Regions from separate parts of the Streptomyces sp. NPDC058697 genome, predicted to be linked through region 3. Evidence: riboswitches for the same ligand, from Rfam matches in the RefSeq annotation. Region 3 holds a riboswitch; each other region holds the start of a gene.

Region 1 (5,737 bases), on a different contig from region 3:
CTTGCGGACGGTGTCCACGACCTCGAAGGCGAAGCTCATGTGCATCGTCTCGTCGCGGAACACCCAGTTGGTGCCCGTCGCCAGACCGTGCAGCAGACCCCGGCTGCGGAACCAGTAGACGTACGCGAAGGCACCGTAGAAGAACAGCCCCTCGATGCACGCGGCGAAGCAGATGAGGTTCAGCAGGAAGCGGCGGCGGTCGGCCTTCGTCTCCAGCCGGTCCAGCTTCTCGACCTCGTTGATCCACCTGAAGCAGAACTCGGCCTTCTCGCGGATGGACGGGATGGACTCCACCGCGTCGAAGGCCGCGGCCCTGTCCTCCGGGTCCGGCAGATACGTGTCGAGCAGCGTCAGATAGAACTGGACGTGCACGGCCTCCTCGAAGAGCTGACGGCTCAAGTACAGCCGCGCCTCGGGGGAGTTGATGTGCTTGTAGAGCGTCAGCACCAGGTTGTTCGACACGATCGAGTCGCCCGTCGCGAAGAACGCGACCAGCCGGCCGATCATGTGCTGCTCGCCCGGTGACAGCTTCGCCAGATCGGTGACGTCCGAGTGGAGGTCGACCTCCTCGACGGTCCAGGTGTTCTTGATCGCGTCCCGGTAGCGCTCGTAGAAGTCCGGGTAGCGCATCGGACGCAGGGTCAGCTCGAAGCCCGGGTCGAGCAGGTTTTTATTGAGCACAGCCTTGACGGTCTTGTCGGGAGCGGTGGTCATTACTGGCAGGCCTCGCAGGACTCGGGGTTCTCAAGGGAGCAGGCGACGGCGTCCTCGTCGGGAGTCGCGGGAGTCGCCTGTACGGGGATGGGGGCGGCCGCGGCCGTGGAGGAACCCGCGGCACGGGCGATGCGCGTCGCCGGGCGCGAGCGCAGGTAGTACGTCGTCTTCAGCCCCGACTTCCAGGCGTACGCGTACATCGAGGAGAGCTTGCCGATGGTCGGCGTCTCCAGGAACAGGTTCAGCGACTGGGACTGGTCCAGGAACGGCGTCCGGGCCGCCGCCATGTCGATCAGGTCGCGCTGCGGGATCTCCCACGCCGTGCGGTACAGATCGCGCACGTCCTGCGGCACCCAGGCGAAGCCCTGCACCGAGCCGTTGGACTCGCGCAGCGCCTCCCTGGTCTGCGCGTCCCACACGCCGAGCTTCTTCAGCTCCGCCACCAGGTAGGCGTTGACCTGGAGGAACTCGCCGGAGAGCGTCTCGCGCTTGAACAGGTTGGAGACCTGCGGCTCGATGCACTCGTAGACGCCCGCGATGGACGCGATCGTCGCGGTGGGCGCGATCGCGAGCAGCAGCGAGTTGCGCATGCCGACCGAGGTGATCCGCTCCCGCAGCGCGGCCCAGCGCTCCGGCCAGTTCAGCTCCACGTCGTAGTGGTCGGGGTGCAGCACGCCCTGTGCCGTACGGGTCTTCTCCCAGGCGGGCAGCGGGCCGTTGCGCTCGGCGAGGTCGGCGGACGCCTCGTACGCGGCGAGCATGACGCGCTCGGCGATCCGGGTGGAGAGCGCCTTGGCCTCGGCGGAGTCGAAGGGCAGCCGCAGCTTGAAGAAGACGTCCTGCAGACCCATCGCGCCCAGGCCCACCGGCCGCCACTTGGCGTTGGAACGGCCCGCCTGCTCGGTCGGGTAGAAGTTGATGTCGACGACCCGGTCGAGGAAGGTGACGGCGGTACGGACGGTCGCGTCCAGCCGCTCCCAGTCGATGTCACCTGTCGTTGTGTCGACAAAGGCACCCAGGTTCACCGAACCGAGGTTGCAGACCGCCGTCTCCCCGTCGTCCGTGACCTCCAGGATCTCCGTGCAGAGGTTGGAGGAGTGGACCGTGTGGCCGGGCAGCGCGGTCTGGTTGGCCGTGCGGTTGGCGGCGTCCTTGAAGGTCATCCAGCCGTTGCCGGTCTGCGCGAGGGTGCGCATCATGCGGCCGTACAGATCGCGGGCCGGGATCGTCTTCTTGGCGAGGCCCCGGTCCTCCGCCTTGCGGTAGGCGGCGTCGAACTCCTCGCCCCACAGGTCGACCAGCTCGGGCACGTCGGAGGGCGAGAACAGCGACCACACGCGGTCCTCGTTGACCCGGCGCATGAACTCGTCCGGGATCCAGTGCGCGAGATTCAGGTTGTGCGTACGCCGGGCGTCCTCACCGGTGTTGTCGCGCAGCTCCAGGAACTCCTCGATGTCGGAGTGCCAGGTCTCCAGGTAGACCGCGGCCGCGCCCTTGCGCCGGCCGCCCTGGTTCACGGCGGCCACCGAGGCGTCGAGCGTCTTCAGGAACGGGACGATGCCGTTGGAGTGCCCGTTCGTCCCGCGGATCAGGGAACCGCGCGAGCGGACACGGGAGTACGCGATACCGATGCCGCCCGCGTGCTTCGAGAGCCGGGCGACCTGGTGGTAGCGGTCGTAGATGGAGTCCAGCTCGTCCAGCGGGGAGTCGAGGAGGTAGCAGGACGACATCTGCGGGTGCCGCGTACCGGAGTTGAAGAGCGTGGGGGAGGACGGCAGGTAGTCGAGGCGGCTCATCAGCCGGTACAGCGCGGCCACTTCGTCGACGGACCTGGTCGAGTCGTCCTCGGCGAGGCCGGCGGCGACACGCAGCATGAAGTGCTGGGGAGTCTCGATGACGGACCGCGTGATCGGGTGCCGCAGCAGATACCGGCTGTGCAGCGTGCGCAGGCCGAAGTAGCCGAAGCGGTCGTCACCTTCGAGGTCGATCAGCGCGTCCAGACGGGCCGCGTGGGTCCGTACGAACTCGGCGGTGCGGTCGGCGATCAGGCCCTCGCGGTGGCCGACCGCGACGGACTCGGAGAAGGACCTGACCCCCTGCGAGGCGGCCTCCTCGGCGATGCCGATCGTCAGCAGACGGGCGGCCAGCTTCGAGTACACGGGGTCCTCGGAGATGAGGCCCGCGGCCGACTCCGTGGCCAGCTCGCGCAGCTCCGCGGTGATCCCGTCGGCCCCGACGGAGGACCGGCCGCGCAGCGCGGCGGCGGCGACCCTGCCGGGATCGGCGTCGGGAAGGTCGGCGGTGAGGTCGGTCAGGGTCCGCAGCAACACGGTTCCCGGTCCGTCGGCCTCGGCCCTGTCCTGCTGGTACTGGGGCGCTTTCGCTGAGACCGGATCGGCTGGCGCGATGGTCACGTGGGGCTCTCCCTCGCTCGGCACGGGGCCTGCGGGGAGAGGGGTTCGGGGCACACGGGGGTACACGCTCTGCGCAGCGGTACGCCGCGTCCACCGGCCCACTCCGCGAGGCCCGGACGTCATGGCACCCGGGCCGGGTGGCCTGGGCACGCTGTCGGCAGGTCCTCGGACTGACCAGGCGCACGGCTCTCCTCTGGGGACAGACATGCACAAGTACACCGTTGCGGGACAGTTCCGGATTCGCACCGGATTCCCCTGCGGCGACAGCGAGCATGAGCATACATCTTGTGCCGGGCTCGGGAAGCACCCCCACATCTTGTGTCGTGTCGGCTTCGGAGGGTGTCAGAGTGTCAATTCGTAGGTGAGCAGCATGATGTCGTCGAGGTCCGGGACCGGGTTCCAGTCGCGGTCGGGGGCGCGGGTGAAGCCGAGGCGTCCGTAGATGCGATGGGCGCTGTGCATGGTGCGCTGGGTGGACAGCACGACGCGTATGCAGCCGTCCGTGGCCCGGGCGCGGTCGACGCAGGCACGCACGAGGGCCTCGCCCGCCCCGTGCCCGCGGGCCTCCTTCGCGACCGCCAGCATCCGTATCTCTGCCTCGCCCTCGCGCGCGATGTCTGCCATCGGCCCGCCGGACGGGACGAAGGTCACGCCGCCGACGACCCGCTCGCCCGCGCCCGCCCCCACCACGGCCACCAGTACGTCGGCCGCGGCGGCCCGCTTCGCCACGTCCCGCAGCTCGCCCAGATACTCGTCGCTCTCCCCGAAGTCGAGCAGCCCGTCGCCGAGATAGGCCTGCGCGGTGATCTCGCCCACAGCCTCGTACTCCTCGGGCCTCGCCCGCCTGATCACGATGGTCATGCTTGGCAGTGTGCCCGAGGGGTACGACAGAGGTCGCCGAGTTTTTCCCAGGGGCGGGCTCAGCCCACGGCCGGCCACTGCGGGAGGGTCGTGACGAAGTCCTTCGTGAAGTCGCGGGGGCCCGGGCCGAGGGCCACGCGGCCCGTGAGGCGGGTGCGGGCCGTCAGGGCGGGCGACTCGGTGTAGTAGTTCCGCTGGGCGGCCGAGGGGACGAACACGGTCTGGCCGCGGGTGAGTTCGCTGGAGCACTCGACGACGACGGCTCCCTCCGCGAGCGTCACGAACGACTCGTCCGCGCACACGCCCACGGCGAGCGGGTCGTGCAGCGGGCAGGAGTCGCCTCCGCCGTGGCGGCGGTAGGAGTCGGTGTAGACCCGCAGCAGCCGGGCGGCGAGCGCCGCGCCCGTCCCCGCCGCCTCCAGCGCGGCGAGGTCGGCGGGGCCGAAGAGCCAGCGGTGCGAGGCGTCCAGGTCGACCATGGTGAACGGGATGCCGGAGGAGAGCACCACCTCGGCGGCGTCCGGGTCCGCCCACATGTTGAACTCGGCGACCGGGGTGATGTTTCCGGGCACCTGCGCGTTGCCGCCCATGAACACGAACTTCTTCACGCGGCGGGCGAAGGCCGGGTCCTCCAGGAGCGCGATGGCCACGTTGGTGAGCGGGCCGGTGGCGCACACGGTCAGCTCGCCCTCGTGCTCCCGGGAGAGCCGCAGCAGCGCCTGTGCGGAGGACTCCGTCAGGTGCCCGGCGGTCGAGTCGGGGAGCGTCTCCTGGCCGAGGCCCCCGGGGCCGTGGAAGTGACCTGCGGCCATGTACGGGAGGCGGGTGAGCGGACGGGCCGCTCCGCGGTGGACCGGGACGTCCGTGTCGATACGGAGGGCTCTCGCCAGGGCGCGGGCGTTGCGGTAGGTCTGCTCGGCGGGGAGGTTGCCGCCCACGGAGGTGTAGGCCCTGAGGTCCCACCTGCCTGTGCCGAGCAGGTACTGGAGGGCCACGGCGTCGTCTATGCCGGGGTCACTGTCGAGGACGATCGGCGAGCTCGCGGTCACGCGGACCAGCGTAACCGTGGACTGCGGTGTGGCCAGGGGGCGTTGTCGGGTGCGGGCCCGGTGGGGGCTTGTCGCGCAGTTCCCCGCGCCCCTAGGTACCTAGGGGCGCGGGGAACTGCGCAGCGGGGGTTAGTGGTTGGCCCCCGCGGTGGCCGGCGGCAGCTCGACCTGGACACCCTTGTCGCCCGCGTCCGCCGTGTAGTCCTCGGGGGACGTCTCGTCGATGCCCTCGGGCGCCTTGGCGGCCTTCAGGACGAAGGTCAGGACGACCGTCACGACCACGTTCAGGACGAACGCCGTCAGACCGATGTACCCGATCTCCCCGATCCCGGGAATCTCCTCCGAGGAACCACCGAAGTGCTTCTGGGTCGGCGAGGCGACTCCGTACGCCGCGACCGTCCCGTACAGCATCCCGACCGCCCACCCGGCGAGCAGCGCCCACCGGTGGAACCACCGGGTGAACAACCCGCCGACCAGCGCCGGGAAGGTCTGCAGGATCCAGATCCCGCCCAGCAGCTGGAAGTTGATGGCCACCGTCTTGTCCATGGTCAGGACGAAGACCAGCGCACCCACCTTCACGAGCAGCGAGACCAGCTTGGAGACCTTGGTCTCCTGGGCCGGCGTCGCGTCGGGCCGGATGAAGTCCTTGTAGATGTTGCGGGTGAAGAGGTTCGCCGCCGCGATGGACATGATCGCGGC
Region 2 (5,737 bases), on a different contig from region 3:
GAGCCCGTCCACCTGGCCGGCGTGCGACTCGACGTCGTCGTCGATGTGCTCGCCGAGGATCTGGAAGCCACCGCAGACACCGAGGACGGGACGCCCTTCCGCGGCCCTTCTGGCGAGGGCGTCCGCGAGGCCGCGCTCGCGCAGCCACTCCAGGGCCCTGACCGTGCCGCGGGTGCCGGGCACGATGACCAGGTCGGCGTCGACGAGTTCCTCCGCCCGGTCCACGAACCGCACGACGACGCCCGGTTCGGCGGCCAGCGCGTCTACGTCCGTGAAGTTGGACATCAGCGGGACCGCGCAGACGGCGACTCGCAGGATGTCCTCGCCGACGGGGGAGGAGACCTCGGACTCGCGGACCGAGCCCCTCAGCGAGACCCGGAGCCCGTCCTCCTCGTCGATGCCGAGACCGTGCTGGAAGGGCAGGACCCCGTACGTACGACGCCCGGTGAGGTTGTTGAGCATGTCGAGACCGGGCTCCAGCAGGGACACGTCCCCGCGGAACTTGTTGACGAGGAACCCGGCGACGAACTCCTGGTCCTCGGGCGAGAGCAGCGCCACGGTCCCGAAGAAGGAGGCGAAGACACCCCCGCGGTCGATGTCGCCGACGACGAGCACGGGCAGCCGCGCGTTGCGCGCGATGCCCATGTTCACGATGTCCGTCCGCCGCAGATTGATCTCGGCGGGACTGCCCGCCCCCTCACAGATCACCGCGTCATACGTGCCCCGCAACTCGGCGAGGCACTCCAGGACCGTCCCGAGGAGCTGTTCCTGACGCCCGCCGTGATAGCCGCGGGCACTCATCTCCCCGACAGGTTTGCCCATGAGGACGACCTGACTGCTCCGGTCGCTGCCCGGCTTGAGCAGTACGGGATTCATGAGCGCGGTGGGCTCCACGCGCGCGGCCTGCGCCTGCATGGCCTGCGCCCGCCCGATCTCGGCGCCCTCCCGCGTGACGAACGAGTTGAGCGACATGTTCTGCGCCTTGAAAGGTGCGACTTTGACGCCCTGCCGCACCAGCCACCGGCAGATCCCGGCGGTGACGACGCTCTTGCCGGCGTCGGAGGTGGTACCGGCGACGAGCAGCCCGCCACCCGTTCCCCCGCTCGTTCCCCGGCTCATGAGGTACGCCCCTTCGAGCGAAGGCCGTTGACGAGCAGCCGTCCGGCGACACTCACGCCGAGCGCGAGCCAGCCCACGCGCCGCGAGAGCCGCACGGCCCGCTCGATGTCCCCGACCTCCACGGCCCGCCCCTCACCATTGAGTACGGGCCGGTGCTCGACCCGTCCCGCGTACGAGAGCGTCCCGCCCAGCCGCACGCCGAGCGCCCCCGCGAACGAGGCCTCGACGGGCCCGGCGTTGGGGCTCGGATGCTTGACGGCATCCGCACGCCAGGCGCGTACGGCCCCGCGCGGATCACTTCCCGCGGCGGCGGCGAGGACGGCGGTCAGCCGCGCCCCCGGCCACCCCGCGACGTCGTCGAGCCGCGCGGAAGCCCACCCGTACCGCCGGTACTTGGCGGACCTGTGCCCGACCATCGCGTCGAGCGTGTTCACGGCACGGAATCCGACCAGCCCCGGCACACCGGCCGCGGCACCCCACACGAGGGCGCCCACCACGGCGTCGGAGGTGTTCTCGGCGACGGACTCCACGACGGCCCGGGCGATCCCGTCGGCGTCCAGCGCTTGCGGATCCCGCCCGCAGAGATGAGGCAGCCGCTCCCGGGCCACCTCGATGTCCCCGGCGGCGAGCGCCCCGCCGATGGCCCGGGCCTCCCGCCCGAGCGAGGTCCCGCCGACAACGGACCAGGTGGCGGCGGCGGTCAGGGCGACGGACGCGGCACGAGAGGGACGTACGGAACGCCCGGCGAGCGCGGCGAGCGAGGTGGCGCCACCCACACACACGGCGGTGTGCAGCGCGCCCCACCCCCGGTGGTCCCGCCACAGCACCCGCTCCACGGCTCCCGCGGCCCGTCCGAACGCGGCGACCGGATGCCCCCGGCGGGGATCGCCGAGCAGCAGGTCACCGAGAAGGCCGGCGGCGGCGCCGTACGCGAAGACGCGATCGGCACGCATCGGTTCAGCCGACCGTCAGATCGGGCACAACCGTCGCTGGAAAGGCACTTGGGCAGCCGGGCATGGCGATTTGTCCTCACTCAGGGTGTCCGCGCCCTGGTTCGACGAGACCGACGGCGAGAGTTCCTGGCTCCCGGGGTATCGATTCCCCGGTAACAGTGGCGGGACCGCGCCGGATTCGCACCGGCTTCCTCTCCTGCCGCCGTACATGGCTCCGGCAGTCCACCACGCCCACGAACACCCGTCAACTTGCTGTTGACCTGCGACGGGAGAGTGTGCTGAGGCCCACATCGCCGCTCACGCGGACACGACTGCGCCCCGCCGACCGAGGGGTCGACGGGGCGCAGTCGTGCGTGACGGAGGTGCCGTACGCGTCAGGCGACGATCAGAGAGATGCCGTACGCCACCGCTGCCGCGCACGCGGCGAAGCAGGCGTACGCGCCGGTGACCGCGAGGGTCGCGGTGCCGCCCTGGGCGGAGGCCGACTCGCGCTTGGAGAGGCCGACGATGCCGAGGGTGAAGAGGCCCACGAGGGCGACGGTGACGATGAGGCTGACTCCGAAGACGGAGCCGAGGGCTGCCCAGTCGATCTTCATGCTGTGGGTTCCTTACACCGTGGCCGTACGGACGGGCTCGGTGGCGTCCGGGCCCGGGATGGTGGTCTTGAGGTCGTCGGCCGCGGCGACCGTGCCCGTCGGCGGCGGGGTGACGGCGGCGATGGCGGTGGTCACGACGCCCGCGGGCTCGCCGCTGACGTCGTTCACGTTGTCGACGGTGACGGGCTGGCGGCGGGAGAGCGTCCAGATGACCGCCGAGCCCGCGATCAGCAGCGCGCCGGTGAGGACGATGCCCCAGGTGCCCTGCTTGGTGAGGAACTCGGCGCCCGCGCCGACCAGTCCGGCGGCGGGGAGCGTGAGGCCCCAGGCGACGAACATCCGGGTCGCGGTCGACCAGCGGACGACGCCGCCCTTGCGGCCGAGGCCTGAACCCATCACGGCGCCGGAACAGGACTGGGTGGTGGAGAGCGAGAAGCCGAGGTGCGAGGAGGCCAGGATGACCGTCGCGGCGCTGGTCTGGGCGGCGAAGCCCTGCGGCGGCGCGAGGTCGGTGAGGCCCTTGCCCATGGTGCGGATGATGCGCCAGCCGCCCAGGTAGGTGCCGAGCGCGATGGCGATACCGGCCGAGACGATGACCCACATGGGGGGATTCGACCCGGGCGCGAGCACACCGCCGGTGACCAGGGCGAGCGTGATGATGCCCATGGTCTTCTGCGCGTCGTTCGTGCCGTGGGCCAGCGAGACCAGGCCCGCGGAGGTGATCTGACCCGCGCGGTAGCCCTTGGAGGTCGCCTGCTCACCGGCCTTGTCGCTGATGCGGTACGTCAGCCGGGTGGCGAGCATCGCGGCGAGTCCGGCCACCAGCGGCGCGGCGATCGCGGGGAGCAGGACCTTGGTGACGACGGTCGAACCGTTCACCGACGACCAGCCGGCCGACATGACCGCGGCACCGATCAGGCCGCCGAACAGTGCGTGGGAGGAACTGGAGGGCAGACCCAGGAGCCAGGTCAGCAGATTCCACAGAATGGCGCCGACGAGCGCCGCGAAGATCACTTCGGTGCGGATGCCCTCTTCGTTGATGATGCCGCCGGAGATCGTCTTGGCGACCTCCACGGAGAGGAACGCACCGACGAGGTTCAGCACGGCGGACATGGCCACCGCCGTCTTGGGCTTCAGGGCACCTGTCGAGATGGTCGTCGCCATCGCGTTGGCCGTGTCGTGGAAACCGTTCGTGAAATCGAACACGAGAGCGGTAACGATCACGATTCCGAGTAGGAGCGTGATGTGTTCCATTTACCCAGGCTTCTCTTGGATGTCAGTGGCACGGGGACCGTAGGTAACCTGGATGAACGGAAGATGAACTGAGATGGGCTTCAGGGTGTCTCAATAGAGGTGCCGCCACTCCATTTGTGTCGGAGCGGCGGCAAGAGGTCTCGAACAGAGGCGGAATTCAGGGGTCCGCTACCCCTACTGTCCCCTCGCGAACGCCCTGAGCTGGTTCAGGGATCCGTTGAAGAGATTCTGGTCACCCGGCAGGCTCCCGCCGTTGTCGTACTGCCAGAAGGTCCAGAAGTTCCAGCCGGACGGCAGTGACCCCGCCGTCGAGCTGTAGCGGGCCAGCCACAGCGGATGGTTCGCGGCGAACGCGGCGCTGTTGCCCGTGCACATCTTCCACCAGTTGTAGTTGGTGTAGATCACCGGCCGCCGGCCCGTCTGCCGCTTCACCTCGTTGCTGAAGGCCTTGATCCAGCTCACCATCTTGCTCTTGCTCAGGCCGTAGCACTTCTTCTTGCCGTACGGGTTGTACTCGATGTCCAGCGCGGGCGGCAGCGTCCAGCCGTCCGCGCGCCAGCCGCCGCCGTTGCGCACGAAGTACGCGGCCTGTGCCGTCCCCGAGGACTTGTGCGGCAGCGCGAAGTGGTACGCCCCGCGGATGATGCCCGCGCCGCGTGCCCCGTTGTACTGCTGGTTGTAGTACGGATTGCGGTACGTGTGCGATTCGGTGGCCTTCACATAGACGAACTTGGCGCCTTTGCTCTTCGCGCTCGACCAGTTGACGTTCTTCTGGTGCGAGGACACGTCGTGGCCCTTGGGCTTGGCGGCCGCCGAGGCCGGCACCTCCGCGAGAGCGGTGCCGCCGAGCGCCAGCGTCGCCACGGAGGCGGCGACGAACCGGGCGCGCTGAAGGGACGGTTTGCGATCACGAGCCATGTTTCCCCCCGGAATGGCGACGTGCACGAAAAATCTCCCAGAGGCTACTGGAAGATCCTTGGAAGCCCGTCGCATGCCGGTCATTCGCTCCCGGCAGGCGATTCATGCCCTTGTGCGACCTTTCGGATGCGCCGGTTCAGCCCTAAAGTGCCCCGCCCGCCCCGGGGTTGAGCTGCGCGGCTGGCAGGATCGCCGCATGGCTGAGCAGCGGCGGGACACGGGAGACGGACGGGACGCGGGGGAGCGGGACGCGCCCCCGGCGCGGGAGGCGCTGGAACGGGCATGGGACGACATCGTGGCGACGGCCCGCCGGACGGCGGACGAGGGTCTGGTCGTCGGCACCTCGGGCAACGTCTCGGTACGCGTGGGCGACACCGTCCTGGTCACGCCGAGCGGAGTCCCGTACGACCGGCTGGCCCCCGAGGACCTCTGCGGGGTCTCCCTCGGCGGCCGGCAGGTGCTCGGTTCGCTCGTTCCGACAAGCGAACTGCCCATGCATCTGGCGGTCTACCGCGTCACGGACGCGCGGGCGATCGTCCACACCCACGCGGTGCACGCCACGGCCGTCTCGACCCTCGTCGCGGAGCTGCCGCTCATCCACTACATGGCCGCCGCGCTCGGCGGTCCCGTCCGCGTGGCCCCCTACGCCACCTACGGCACGGAAAAGTTGGCCGAGAACATGCTCCGGGCCCTCCGGGACCGCACCGCCTGTCTCCTTCAGAACCACGGCACCCTCACATACGGAGCCACTCTCCTCCAGGCCTACGACCGCACGGCCCAACTGGAGTGGATGTGCCGCCTCTGGCTGACCGCCTCGTCCCTCCCCGGCCACACACCGACGCTGCTGACCCGCGAGCAGGTGACGGAGGTGGCGGAACGCCTTGAGGGGTACGGCCA
Region 3 (5,737 bases):
GTCTCGTCGTGAAGGCCGGCTGGACACCACCACAGCCGCGGCCAGCCGCCCGTCCGATGCCGCAGGCCCAGCCGTCGCTGGACAGAAGGACTGGAGGAAGTGGCGGTCTCGGAACTCATCGGGCGAGCGGCCACCGCTGCACCATCGGCCGCTGCAACTGTGCAACCGATGTGCAACGGCTTAGGTCGGACGACGTTGCCGCGCAGGTCAGAAAGGCGTCACCGCCACGAACGAGCTGTCCTGGCGGAACAGGTCCGTGCCGTCCGAGGGGTCGACGCGGAGTTGGTAGTTGTAGTGGCGCAGGTAATAGCCGGGGTAGTTGTACGACTCCAGGCGTACGGAGGTGCCGGCGCGGGCGATGAAGGTGGCGTCCCTGGCGAACGTCGACGAGCCGTCGTTCGCGTCGAAGCGGCCCCGGAAGTCCCAGTGCCGCAGGTAGTTGCCGGCCGCGTTGCGGAACGAGTAGCCGTTCGCGTCGGCGAGGCCCGCCACGATCGTGAACGTGGACGCCTGCTTCTCCGCGGTCGTGCTGGAACTGGTCAGCACGGGCAGGTTGAGCAGGGCGGACTGCTCCTGCCAGTAGCGGGTGGTGAAGTTGCCCGACTGGAGGTAGCGGGTGACGCCCGTCGGCAGGGTCACACCACCGGACACCGTCTCCTTGATCACCGTGAAGTGGCGTGCCGTCCCCGAGATGCCCGGCAGTACCTTCGGCGCGCTCCAGGTGGCGAAGGTGTCGTAGCTGTCGCTGTAGTAGTAACTGCCGTCGCCGTACCCGTCGAAGAAGATCCGCCACGCGCCGTTGTCGAGCTGTATCAGCGCGGCGCCCTCCCGAGTGCCGCCCCAGCCCGCCCAGTTGCCCGTCCTGCTGATCGTGTACGGCCCGGCGAGCGCGGTGCTCGTGCCGTACTCGATGTACTTGGACGTCTCGTTCTTCGTGAAGGCGTGGTACGTCGAGCCGGTCTTCACGAAGAACGTGTCGATGTGGTTGGCGCCGATGCCGGACAGCGCCACCGGTGAAGTCCAGGCGGTGAGCGCGGAGTTGGTGGCCTTGAGCAGATACGGAGTGAAGATCCACTCGTTGCTGGTGACCGAGCAGGACACGAGGATGTTCACGCTGCCGTCGCTGTCGACGAACCACTCCGGCGCCCAGGCGCGCGACAGGTTCGCGATCGGCACGGTGTAGTCGTACAGGAAGGTCCAGTTGCTGCGGTCGGAGCTGCGGGCGAAGCCGATGGTGGTGCTGGTGTCCTGCCAGGTGTGCGTGGTGTAGGTGATGTAGTAGTAGCCGTCCGTGTGCTTGAAGATGCTGGCGTCGCGGATGCGGCCCGCGGGCGGCGTGTACGCGGACGCCCTGAGGAGCCGGAAGTCCGTCGCGTCGTCCGACTGGTAGACGTTCACCGTGCCGTCGTTGCTGTTGAGGAACGGCACGATGGTGTAGCGGGTGGCCGATCCGCGGGGCGGCGCGGCCGCGGAGGCCGAGCCGAGCAGGCCGGGCAGTCCGCCCACGACGAGCGCCGAGACCGGCAGGGCGGCCATCGCCCGCAGCAGGCTCCGGCGGGAGGGTGCGAAGGGGCGGGCGGCGCCGGTCGCGTCCGGGGCGGTGGCAGGTCTGTGGGAGTTGTCTGGCGTGATCATGTGCGGCTCTCCTCGTTCGGAGTTCGGACTGTGCTGCTGGTGCTGGATGTGCCAGTCCCGTGGGCCCGGGGTCGTCCGTCCCGGGGTCCACGGGGTGGTTCAGAAGCGGGTGCCGACGGGCGTGCCGTCCCTCGGGACGAGCCGGTCCCTGGCGGGCGGCAGGGGGTGGTCGGACGCACGCGGTTCCGTGATGACGTCCGAGTCGCGGAACGTGGTACGGCTGAGGGCGGGCGTGCCCGGACTGAGCATGGATCGATATATCGAACGCGGTTCGGTAAACCGGTCAGAACGTAGAGGGCGGCCGTGACCACGTCAATAACTTCGACACGCTCAGCCGCTTCTGGCCCCGTTGGGGCGCGCCTGGGCCGTGCGAAGGCGGGTTTGGCGTGGCGATGCCCGGCTACCCGAACCGTGTGTCACTAACAGAGCAGCAGGAACTCGTTCGTTTCCTCGAGGACCGGTTCGCCTGTGCGCAGGCATGTACCGAGTGCGCACGGGTCTGTGCCCTGCGCGCGAGCCTCGCCGAACTCGACGGCCCCGACGACCAACAGGAGTTGCGGCGCAAGGGCATCCTGTGCGCGGAGGTCTGCGACGCGACCTGCCGTGCCCTGGCCGAGCAGGTCACACAGGCCGAGGCCGGGATGCGCGCCCAGGTGGAGTGGTGTCGTGCCGTCTGCCTGGAGACCGCCCATGTCTTCGACCGGAACCCCGGCGCCGAGAAGGCCGCCGAGGCCTGCCGCGACTGCGCACGCGCCTGCACGGAATTCCTCGCCCTGCTGAGGTGAGGTCCCGTGCGGTGAGTTTTGGGTGCCGCGTCCCGAGGAACGCCACGCCCCCAAGGTGCCGCGTCCCGAGGAGCGTTCAGTCGGGCGCTCGCCGTCGCCTCACTCTCCGAGCGCTCTCCCGACCCGTACGTTCCAGCGCCCGGCCCGCCCGCTGAACTCCGTCGCGGCCAACGGCGGCACGTCGACGCGCCAGAACGCCGGCTCCGGGGCCCCGAGTGCCCGCACCACCCCGGCCCGTACGATCTCCGGCTCGACGACGGCGATGATCCGGACGGAGCCTGGTCGTGAACCCCCAGCCGAGTCGGATGCTGAAGCCCCGGAACCCGGATCCGCCACCGTCTCCAGCCACTTCGCGACGCGCTCGCACAGCCCGCTCACCGACTCGCCGCCGTGCGGGGCGGACGACGGGTCCGCCAGCCAGCGGCCCACGGCCTCGGGTTCGTCGGTGCTCACCTCGGCGAGGGTCGCCCCGCGCCAGCGGCCCACGTCCAGCCCGGCCAGGTCGGGCTCGGTGACGGCGAGGGCGTCGAGCCCGAGGGCCGCCGCCGTCTCCCGGCAGCGAACGGTGGGCGAGACCAGGACCCGGTCGGCGGACGGCAGCGAGCCCGCGGCCGCCTCGGCGAGCCGCAGCCCGGCCGGGTCGACGGGACATCCGTCGTCGAAACGCGCCTCCCGCAACGCCGCGCTCATCGCTGGTGAGATCAACATCACTCGGCTGGTCATCGTCCCGCCCTCACGTTCCACACGTGCTCAACACCCCTGTCCGTACCGGGAATTGGGGGCGTGACCAGGGCCCCGGCGCGCCCCCGGCATTCCATGCGCCCTTGGCCGCGCCTCCGCTTCGCGGTACCTTCTCGTCGATATTGACGACGGTACGACGGAAGCCGGTGAGAATCCGGCACGGTCGCGCCACTGTAAGCCCCGCACAACCGCCTTCCACCGGGGGAGGCGGAGGTCGAGCAAGTCAGACCCGTGGCCGTCGTCCTGTGCACCACCGAGATGGGACGCGAGTTCCCCCAGGAGGTCCTGCCATGGCGCAGTCCGCCGTCGCTCAGCCGACCGTAACCACCCCCGACGTACCCGCAAAGCTGCCGATCGGCGCGATCGCTCCCTGGGCGGTCTTCCTCGGCATCCTGATGCTGGTGCTGCTCTACTTCGTCGGTGCCGAACAGGGCGCCACCTCCCTGGTCTCGGGCGAGGGCGTGCACGAGTGGGTGCACGACGCCCGCCACCTGCTCGGCTTCCCCTGCCACTGACGGCGACAAAGAACCGACAGGACAACCCAATGAACTCCGTCACCGTCAGAAATCTCCTGGTGCGGGGCATGCTCGCGGGTCTTGCCGCGGGTGTGCTCGCCCTGGTCGTCGCCTACTTCCTGGGCGAACCCCGCGTGGACGAGGCCATCGCGTTCGAGGAGGCCCACGCCCACGAACACGGCGGCGAGGAACTCGTCACCCGTGCGATGCAGTCCACCGGTGGTCTGTCCACCGGCGTCCTCGTCTACGGGGTCGCGTTCGGCGGCATCGCCGCACTCGCGTACTGCTTCGCCCTCGGCAGGATCGGCCGCTTCGGGCCGCGCGCGAGCGCGCTGCTGCTGGCGGGCGCCGGTCTGGTCGCGGTCTACCTGGTGCCGTTCCTCAAGTACCCGGCGAACCCGCCCGCCGTCGGCGACCCCGACACCCTCAACCAGCGCACCGCGCTGTTCCTCCTGATGATCGTGCTCAGCGTGCTGCTGGCCGTCGCCGCGGTGATCCTCGGCAAGCGCCTCGCACCGCGCCTGGGCAACTGGAACGCCACCCTCGCGGCGGGCGCGTCCTTCGTCCTGGCCGTCGGCCTGGCGTACGCGTTCCTGCCGTCGTTCAACGAGGCGCCGGAGGGCTTCCCCGCCACCCTGCTGTGGCAGTACCGCCTGGCGACCCTGGCCATCCAGGTGACCCTGTGGACCGCGTACGGCCTGGTCTTCGGGCTGCTCGCGGAGCGCGTGCTGGCTCCCGGGACGGCCGGGGCCGAGGGAGAGAAGGCACCCGAAGGGCGGGCAACTCCCGTCGCGCACTGATCCGTTCACGCAGCCGAAGGGGTCCCGGGAGCACATTCCCGGGGCCTTATCGCATGAGTGTGTACGTCACCGGCATTCCCAATTTCTGGAACACGTTCTACGGTGTGCGCCGTCAGGTCCGGGTGGCCGAACGAGCGGGCCAGTGGGAGCCAGGAGGCGCCGTGCATCTCGAATACACGCCGGAGCAGCAGCGGTTGCGCACCGAACTGCGCGCCTACTTCGCGGAGTTGGTCCCCGAGGACGTGTACGCCCGATACGGCGACCCGGCGGCGCAGAAGCGCTTCTACCGCGAGACCATCCGCAGGCTCGGCTCCGACGGCTGGCTCGGCGTGGGCTGGCCGAAGGAGTACGGCGGGCGCGGTCTGAGCCCGATGGAACAGTTCATCTTCTTCGACGAGGCCGCCCAGGCCGGCGTACCGCTGCCGCTGATGGCGCTCAACACGGTCGGGCCGACGATCATGCAGTTCGGTACCGACGAGCAGAAGGGGTACTTCCTGCCGAAGATCCTCTCCGGCGAACTCGACTTCGCGATCGGCTACAGCGAACCCGACGCCGGCACGGACCTGGCCGCGCTGAAGACCAAGGCGGTCAGGGAGGGCGACGAGGACACCGGCCACTACACGGTTGACGGCCAGAAGATCTGGACGACCAACGGCGACACCGCCGACTGGGTCTGGCTCGCCGTGCGCACCGACCCCGACGCCCCGCCGCACAAGGGCATCACCATGCTCCTCGTGCCGACCTCCGACCCCGGCTACTCCTGCACGATCATCAACACCCTCGCCTCGCACGACACCACCGCGAGCTACTACGAGAACATCCGCGTCCCCGCGTCCCGCCGTGTCGGCCAGGAGAACAAGGGCTGGCGGCTGATCACCAACCAGCTCAACCACGAGCGGGTCACCCTCGCCGCGCACGGCACGATGGCCATCCGCGCCCTGCACGACGTACAGCGCTGGGCCATGGAGACCAAGCTCGCCGACGGGCGCCGCGTCGTCGACCTCCCCTGGGTGCGCCGCCGCCTCGCCCAGACCCACACGAAGCTCGACGCGATGAAACTCCTCAACTGGCAGATGGTGAACGCCGTCCAGGAGGGCACGCTCACCCCGCAGGACGCCTCCGCCGTCAAGGTGTACGGCTCCGAGGCCCGCCGGGACGCCTACGCCTGGCTCATGGAGGTCGTCGCCGTGGCCGGTGTCCTCAAGGAGGGCTCCGCGGGAGCCGTTCTCCATGGCGAACTTGAGCGCGGCTACCGCTCAGC
Region 4 (5,737 bases), on a different contig from region 3:
GAGCACGGGATGACGGCCTATGTCGACCTTCAGGAGCGGGAGTTCGCCGCGCAGCGGCACGGGTTCACTGCCGTTCGGCATCAGCGGGAGGTTGGGACGGGGTATTTCGACCTGGTGTCCACCGCTGTGAATCCGGCCTCTTCCACGACTGCGTTGTCCGGGTCCACCGAGGAAGAGCAGTTCCACTAGGTCCGGTTGTTGGGTGCGGGTGCGTTGTGGCTGGTCGCGCAGTTCCCCGCGCCCCTTAAGGGGCGCCACCCTCGTTCGCGTGTTCATGAGGAGAACCCGATGTCCATCAGTTCACTGACTCATCACGTCCGCGTCCTCGGTGCTCCCGGCGACCGTCACGACGAGATTCTCACCCCCGCCGCCCTGGACTTCGTCGGGCGGCTTGCCGGTGCCTTTGGCGAGCGGCGGCAGGAGGTCCTGAAGGAGCGCAGGCGGCAGGCGATACGGATCGCGGCCGGTGCTCCGCTCGACTTTCCGATTGCCACCTCTGCCGTTCGCGGGGACAGGTCCTGGCGGGTGGCACCGCCGGCCCCCGGGCTGGAGGACCGACGGGTGGAGATCACCGGGCCGCCCGAGCGCCGTATGGCCGTCAACGCGCTCAACTCCGGTGCGCAGGTGTGGATGGCGGACTTCGAGGACGCCACCGCTCCCACCTGGGACAACGTCATCGGCGGTCAGCTCACCCTGCTGGATGCCATCTCGCGGCGGATCGACTTCAGCACAGCGGAGGGGAGGGAGTACCGGCTCGGTGACCGCCTCGCCACTGTCATGGTGCGTCCGCGTGGCTGGCATCTGCTGGAGGAGCATCTGGAGTTCGGCGGCCGTCCCATACCCGCCTCCCTCGTCGACTTCGGGCTGTACTTCTTCCACTGCGCTCAGCGTCAGATCGACGCCGGGTACGGGCCGTACTTCTATCTGCCGAAGCTGGAGAACCGGTACGAGGCCCGGCTGTGGAACGACGTCTTCGTTCTCGCCCAGGAGTTGCTCGGCATCCCCCGGGGCACGGTCCGTGCCACCGTGCTCATCGAGACGATCACCGCCGCCTTCGAGATGGAGGAGATCCTCTACGAGCTGCGTGAGCACAGCGCCGGCCTCAACGCGGGCCGCTGGGACTACCTGTTCAGCCTGATCAAGACCTTCGGGCACCGCACCGACTTCCTGCTGCCCGACCGGGCGAAGGTGACCATGACCGCGCCGTTCATGCGCGCGTACACCGAGCTGCTGGTGCGCACCTGCCACCGGCGCGGTGCCCATGCCATCGGGGGCATGGCCGCGCAGGTGCCCGGCAGGGACCCGGCCGCGCGTGAGGCGGCTCTGGCCAAGGTCCGCCTCGACAAGGAGCGCGAGGCGGAGGACGGCTTCGACGGCTCCTGGGTGGCCCACCCCGGCCTGGTGCCCGTGTGCCGGGAGGTTTTCGACACCGTACTCGGCGACCGGCCGCACCAGATCGACCGTACCCGCGACGACGTGGAGGTGACCGCCGCGGACCTGCTGTCGGTACGCCGTGTCAGCGGGCCGCCCACGCCGGAAGGCGTGCGTACGAACATCGCGGTCGCCCTGCGCTACTTCGACGCCTGGCTTCGCGGGCAGGGGGCCGTCGCCCTGGACGGGCTGATGGAGGACGCGGCGACCGCCGAGATCACGCGGGTGCAGATCTGGCAGTGGCTGCGGCACCGGGTGGTCGAGAGGGAGACCGTGGAGCGGCTGCTCGACGACGAACTCGCCGCGCTCGGCGCCCAGTACCCCTGGGCGGCCCTCGACGAGGTGCGGGAGCTCTTCGAACGGACCGCGCTGGCAGGCGAGTTGCCGTTGTTCTTCACCCCTGACGCCTACAGCCGTCACCTTGTCCGGCACGCGGAGGCACAGTATCGGGAGGGACGAGCATGAGCGGGGACATCAGCCGGGACATCCGCCGGGTGGGCGTGGTCGGCGGCGGCCGGATGGGCGCCGGGATCGCCGAGGTGTGTGCCAGGGCCGGCCTCGACACCGTCGTGTGCGAGGTGGACGCCATGGCGGCCCGTGCCGCACGGGAGCGGGTGTCGGCCTCCCTCGACCGGGCGGTGCGGCGCGGGAAGCTGGACCGGGACTCGGCGCGGGACGCCCTCGACCGGCTGGCCTTCACCCAGGCCCTCGAAGACCTCGCCGACCGGCAGCTCGTCGTCGAGGCCGTCGTGGAGAACGCGGACGCCAAGACGGAGGTCTTCGCCGCGCTGGACAAGATCGTCGAGGATCCCGGGGCGATCCTCGCGACCAACACCTCGTCCCTCCCGATCATGCGGCTCGGCATGGCGACGAGGCGTGCCGACCGGGTCGTCGGGCTGCACTTCTTCAACCCCGTTCCCGTGCTGCCGCTGGTGGAGATCGTGGCCTCGCTCCACACGGCGCCCGGGACGGTCGGGGCCGTCGAGGACTTCGCCACCCGGGTCCTCGGCAAGACCGTGGTCCACGCGCGGGACCGGGCGGGCTTCGTCGTCAACGCCCTGCTCGTGCCCTATCTGCTGGCCGCGATCCGCATGGCCGAGTCCGGTTTCGCCACCGCCACCGACATCGACGCGGGCATGGAACTCGGCTGCGCCCACCCCATGGGACCGCTCAGGCTGGCGGACCTGATCGGCCTCGACACCGTCGCCTCGATCGCGGAATCCCTCTACGACGAGTTCAGGGAGCCGCTCTACGCCCCTCCCCCGCTGCTCCAGCGGATGGTGGAGGCCGGGCTGCTGGGCCGTAAGACGGGCCGCGGGTTCCACGTGTACGACGCCGTCCGGCAGCCGGGCATTTGACGGCAGGGCCTAAGCTGACCGTGCAGCTGGTTCGCCCCGTCCGCCAGGCGGGATGCGTCGCAAGAGGGAACCCGGTGGGAATCCGGGACTGCCCCGCAGCGGTGAGCGGGAACGACCGCCGTCATACGCACTGGGCCCCGAGAAGCGGGACCTGGGAAGCGACGGCCAGTAGGTGCCCTCCGTACGGAGGGCGTGCCCGCGAGTCCGAAGACCTGCCATCTGCCCGTGCGCGACCGATCGCGTACGGACAATCCCGGTGACCTCGTGGGCGGGTCAGGCGTACATATCCGGCGGACGACCGCGCATGCCGCGCGAGGTGCCTCTGCCGGGTTCGTCACCCCTTCGCGCCCACGTCCCGTCCCGGGATCTCAGGGAGACATCTCGCGAAGGAGAGTTCCGTGACATCGAAGTCCGCAGCCGCGGCGGCACGGGCCACCGTGTACGGCTACCCCCGTCAGGGCAGGGGCCGGGAACTGAAGAAGGCGATCGAGGGGTACTGGAAGGGCCGCGTCGACGCCGACGCCCTCCGGGCCACCGCCGCCGAACTGCGCCGCACCAACTGGCGGCAGCTGGCCGAGGCCGGCATCCACGAAGTGCCGACCGGCGACTTCTCGTACTACGACCATGTCCTGGACACCAGCGTCATGGTCGGCGCGATCCCCGGGCGCCACCGCGCCGCGGTCGAGGCCGACGCGCTCGACGGCTACTTCGCGATGGCCCGCGGCACCCAGGACGTGGCGCCGCTGGAGATGACGAAGTGGTTCGACACCAACTACCACTATCTGGTCCCGGAGTTGGGCCCGGACACCGTCTTCACCGCCGACTCCGCGAAGCAGGTCGCCGAGCTCCACGAAGCCCTCGCGCTCGGCCTCACCGCCCGGCCGGTCCTCGTCGGCCCCGTCACCTATCTCCTGCTCGCCAAGCCCGCGCCCGGTGTGGCCGCGGACTTCGACCCGCTGACCCTGCTCGACCGACTGCTCCCGGTGTACGCCGAGGTCCTCTCCGATCTGCGGGCGGCGGGCGCGGAGTGGGTCCAGCTCGACGAGCCCGCTCTGGTTCAGGACCGCACCCCGGCCGAACTGAACGCCGCCACGCGCGCCTACCGCGACCTCGGCGCACTCACCGACCGTCCGAAGCTGCTGGTCGCCTCCTACTTCGACCGGCTCGGCGACGCCCTGCCGGTGCTGGCCAAGGCCCCGGTCGAGGGCCTCGCGCTCGACTTCACCGAGGCGGCCGCCGCCAACCTGGACGCCCTGGCCGCGGTGGGCGGACTACCCGGCAAGCGCCTGGTCGCGGGCGTGGTCAACGGACGCAATATCTGGGTCAACGACCTCACCAAGTCCCTCGCCACGCTCGGCACCCTGCTGGGACTGGCCGACCGGGTCGACGTGGCCGCGTCCTGCTCACTGCTCCACGTGCCGCTCGACGCCACCGCCGAACGGGACATCGAGCCGCAGATCCTGCGCTGGCTCGCCTTCGCCCGGCAGAAGACGGCCGAGGTCGTCACCCTCGCCAAGGGGCTCGCCCAGGGCACGGGCGCGATCACCGGCGAACTCGCCGCCAACCGGGCCGCCCTGGCATCCCGCGCGAACTCGCCCATCACCCGTGACCCGGCCGTGCGGGCGCGGGTCGGTGCGGTCACGGACGCCGACTCCCGCCGCTCCCAGCCGTACGGCGAACGCGCCGCCGCGCAGCGTGCCCACCTCGGTCTGCCGCTGCTGCCGACCACCACCATCGGCTCCTTCCCGCAGACCGCCGAACTGCGTGTCGCCCGCGCCGATCTGCGGGCCGGGCGCATCGACACGGCCGGCTACGAGGAGCGCATCAAGGCCGAGATCCAGGAGGTGATCTCGTTCCAGGAGAAGGCCGGCCTGGACGTCCTGGTGCACGGCGAGGCCGAACGCAACGACATGGTCCAGTACTTCGCCGAGCAGCTGACGGGGTATCTCGCCACGCAGCACGGCTGGGTGCAGTCCTACGGCACCCGTTACGTCCGTCCGCCGATCCTGGCCGGCGACATCTCCCGCCCCGAGCCGATGACGGTGCGCTGGACGACGTACGCCCAGTCCCTGACCCGGCGCCCCGTCAAGGGCATGCTCACGGGGCCGGTCACCATGCTCGCCTGGTCCTTCGTCCGGGACGACCAGCCGCTCGGCGACACCGCCCGACAGGTCGCCCTCGCCCTGCGCGACGAGGTCAACGACCTTGAGACGGCCGGGACTTCGGTCATCCAGGTCGACGAACCCGCGCTGCGCGAGACCCTGCCGCTGCGGGCCGCCGACCGCCCCGGCTATCTGGCGTGGGCCACCGAGGCGTTCCGCCTCACCACCGCCGGGGTCCGGCCGGACACCCAGGTCCACACCCACATGTGCTACGCCGAGTTCGGTGACATCGTCCAGGCGATCGACGACCTCGACGCGGACGTCATCAGCCTGGAGGCCGCCCGCTCCCACATGCAGGTCGCCCGCGAGCTGGCCGCGCACGGCTATCCGCGCGAGGCCGGGCCCGGTGTCTACGACATCCACTCCCCGCGCGTGCCGAGCACGGACGAGGCGGCGGCCCTGCTGCGCAAGGGACTTGAGGCCATCCCGGCCGAACGGCTCTGGGTCAACCCCGACTGCGGCCTGAAGACCCGCGGCTGGCCCGAGACCCGGGCGTCCCTGGACAACCTGGTCGCGGCCGCGCAGGCGGTACGCGCCGAACTGCCCACCACCGGCTGATCCGACCGATCCGCATGATCCGGTCCGGCTGATCGGTCCGGCTGATCCGATCCGACCGGCCGGGGGCGCCTGTGTCCCCGGCCGTCGCGTCGGAGGCCCTGCCCCGTCAGGTGAGTTCTGCCGCCACCAGCTCGGCCGCCCTGGCGACCAGCGGGTTCTCCGTGGGCCCGTCGGCGGCGTACTTGGTCGACAGGACCGACAGCACCAGGGGCGGCCGCCCGGGAGGCC

The links. A riboswitch is a leader RNA that binds a small molecule or an ion and turns the genes downstream of it on or off. The one in region 3 is predicted to bind cobalamin.
Region 1: it holds a riboswitch for cobalamin, as region 3 does, so the genes downstream of both, ACFWXQ_RS37790 (ribonucleoside-diphosphate reductase subunit alpha) here and ACFWXQ_RS11475 (CbtB-domain containing protein) in region 3, are expected to answer to the same signal.
Region 2: it holds a riboswitch for cobalamin, as region 3 does, so the genes downstream of both, ACFWXQ_RS33940 (cobalamin biosynthesis protein) here and ACFWXQ_RS11475 (CbtB-domain containing protein) in region 3, are expected to answer to the same signal.
Region 4: it holds a riboswitch for cobalamin, as region 3 does, so the genes downstream of both, metE (5-methyltetrahydropteroyltriglutamate--homocysteine S-methyltransferase) here and ACFWXQ_RS11475 (CbtB-domain containing protein) in region 3, are expected to answer to the same signal.

What each region holds. Positions count from the first base shown of each region.
Region 1 covers NZ_JBHXSU010000025.1:4,096-9,832, reverse strand. The annotation lists gene ACFWXQ_RS37795 (ribonucleotide-diphosphate reductase subunit beta) at 1-714, opposite strand, end outside; gene ACFWXQ_RS37790 (ribonucleoside-diphosphate reductase subunit alpha) at 714-3,128, opposite strand; cobalamin riboswitch at 3,267-3,438, opposite strand; gene ACFWXQ_RS37785 (GNAT family N-acetyltransferase) at 3,471-3,989, opposite strand; gene ACFWXQ_RS37780 (nucleoside hydrolase) at 4,049-5,038, opposite strand; gene mctP (monocarboxylate uptake permease MctP) at 5,168-5,737, opposite strand, start outside.
Region 2 covers NZ_JBHXSU010000019.1:64,466-70,202, reverse strand. The annotation lists gene ACFWXQ_RS33945 (cobyric acid synthase) at 1-1,119, opposite strand, end outside; gene ACFWXQ_RS33940 (cobalamin biosynthesis protein) at 1,116-2,072, opposite strand; cobalamin riboswitch at 2,170-2,306, opposite strand; gene ACFWXQ_RS33935 (hypothetical protein) at 2,447-2,668, opposite strand; gene ACFWXQ_RS33930 (anion permease) at 2,681-3,922, opposite strand; gene ACFWXQ_RS33925 (lysozyme) at 4,097-4,840, opposite strand; gene ACFWXQ_RS33920 (class II aldolase/adducin family protein) at 5,037-5,737, shown strand, end outside.
Region 3 covers NZ_JBHXSU010000004.1:142,441-148,177, reverse strand. The annotation lists gene ACFWXQ_RS11495 (AbfB domain-containing protein) at 208-1,536, opposite strand; gene ACFWXQ_RS11490 (hypothetical protein) at 1,735-1,884, opposite strand; gene ACFWXQ_RS11485 (ferredoxin) at 2,028-2,420, shown strand; gene ACFWXQ_RS11480 (histidine phosphatase family protein) at 2,520-3,143, opposite strand; cobalamin riboswitch at 3,274-3,416, shown strand; gene ACFWXQ_RS11475 (CbtB-domain containing protein) at 3,452-3,676, shown strand; gene ACFWXQ_RS11470 (CbtA family protein) at 3,706-4,476, shown strand; gene ACFWXQ_RS11465 (acyl-CoA dehydrogenase family protein) at 4,638-5,737, shown strand, end outside.
Region 4 covers NZ_JBHXSU010000003.1:674,631-680,367, reverse strand. The annotation lists gene aceA (isocitrate lyase) at 1-189, shown strand, start outside; gene aceB (malate synthase A) at 289-1,896, shown strand; gene ACFWXQ_RS10740 (3-hydroxybutyryl-CoA dehydrogenase) at 1,905-2,789, shown strand; cobalamin riboswitch at 2,800-3,024, shown strand; gene metE (5-methyltetrahydropteroyltriglutamate--homocysteine S-methyltransferase) at 3,188-5,509, shown strand; gene bla (class A beta-lactamase) at 5,616-5,737, opposite strand, start outside.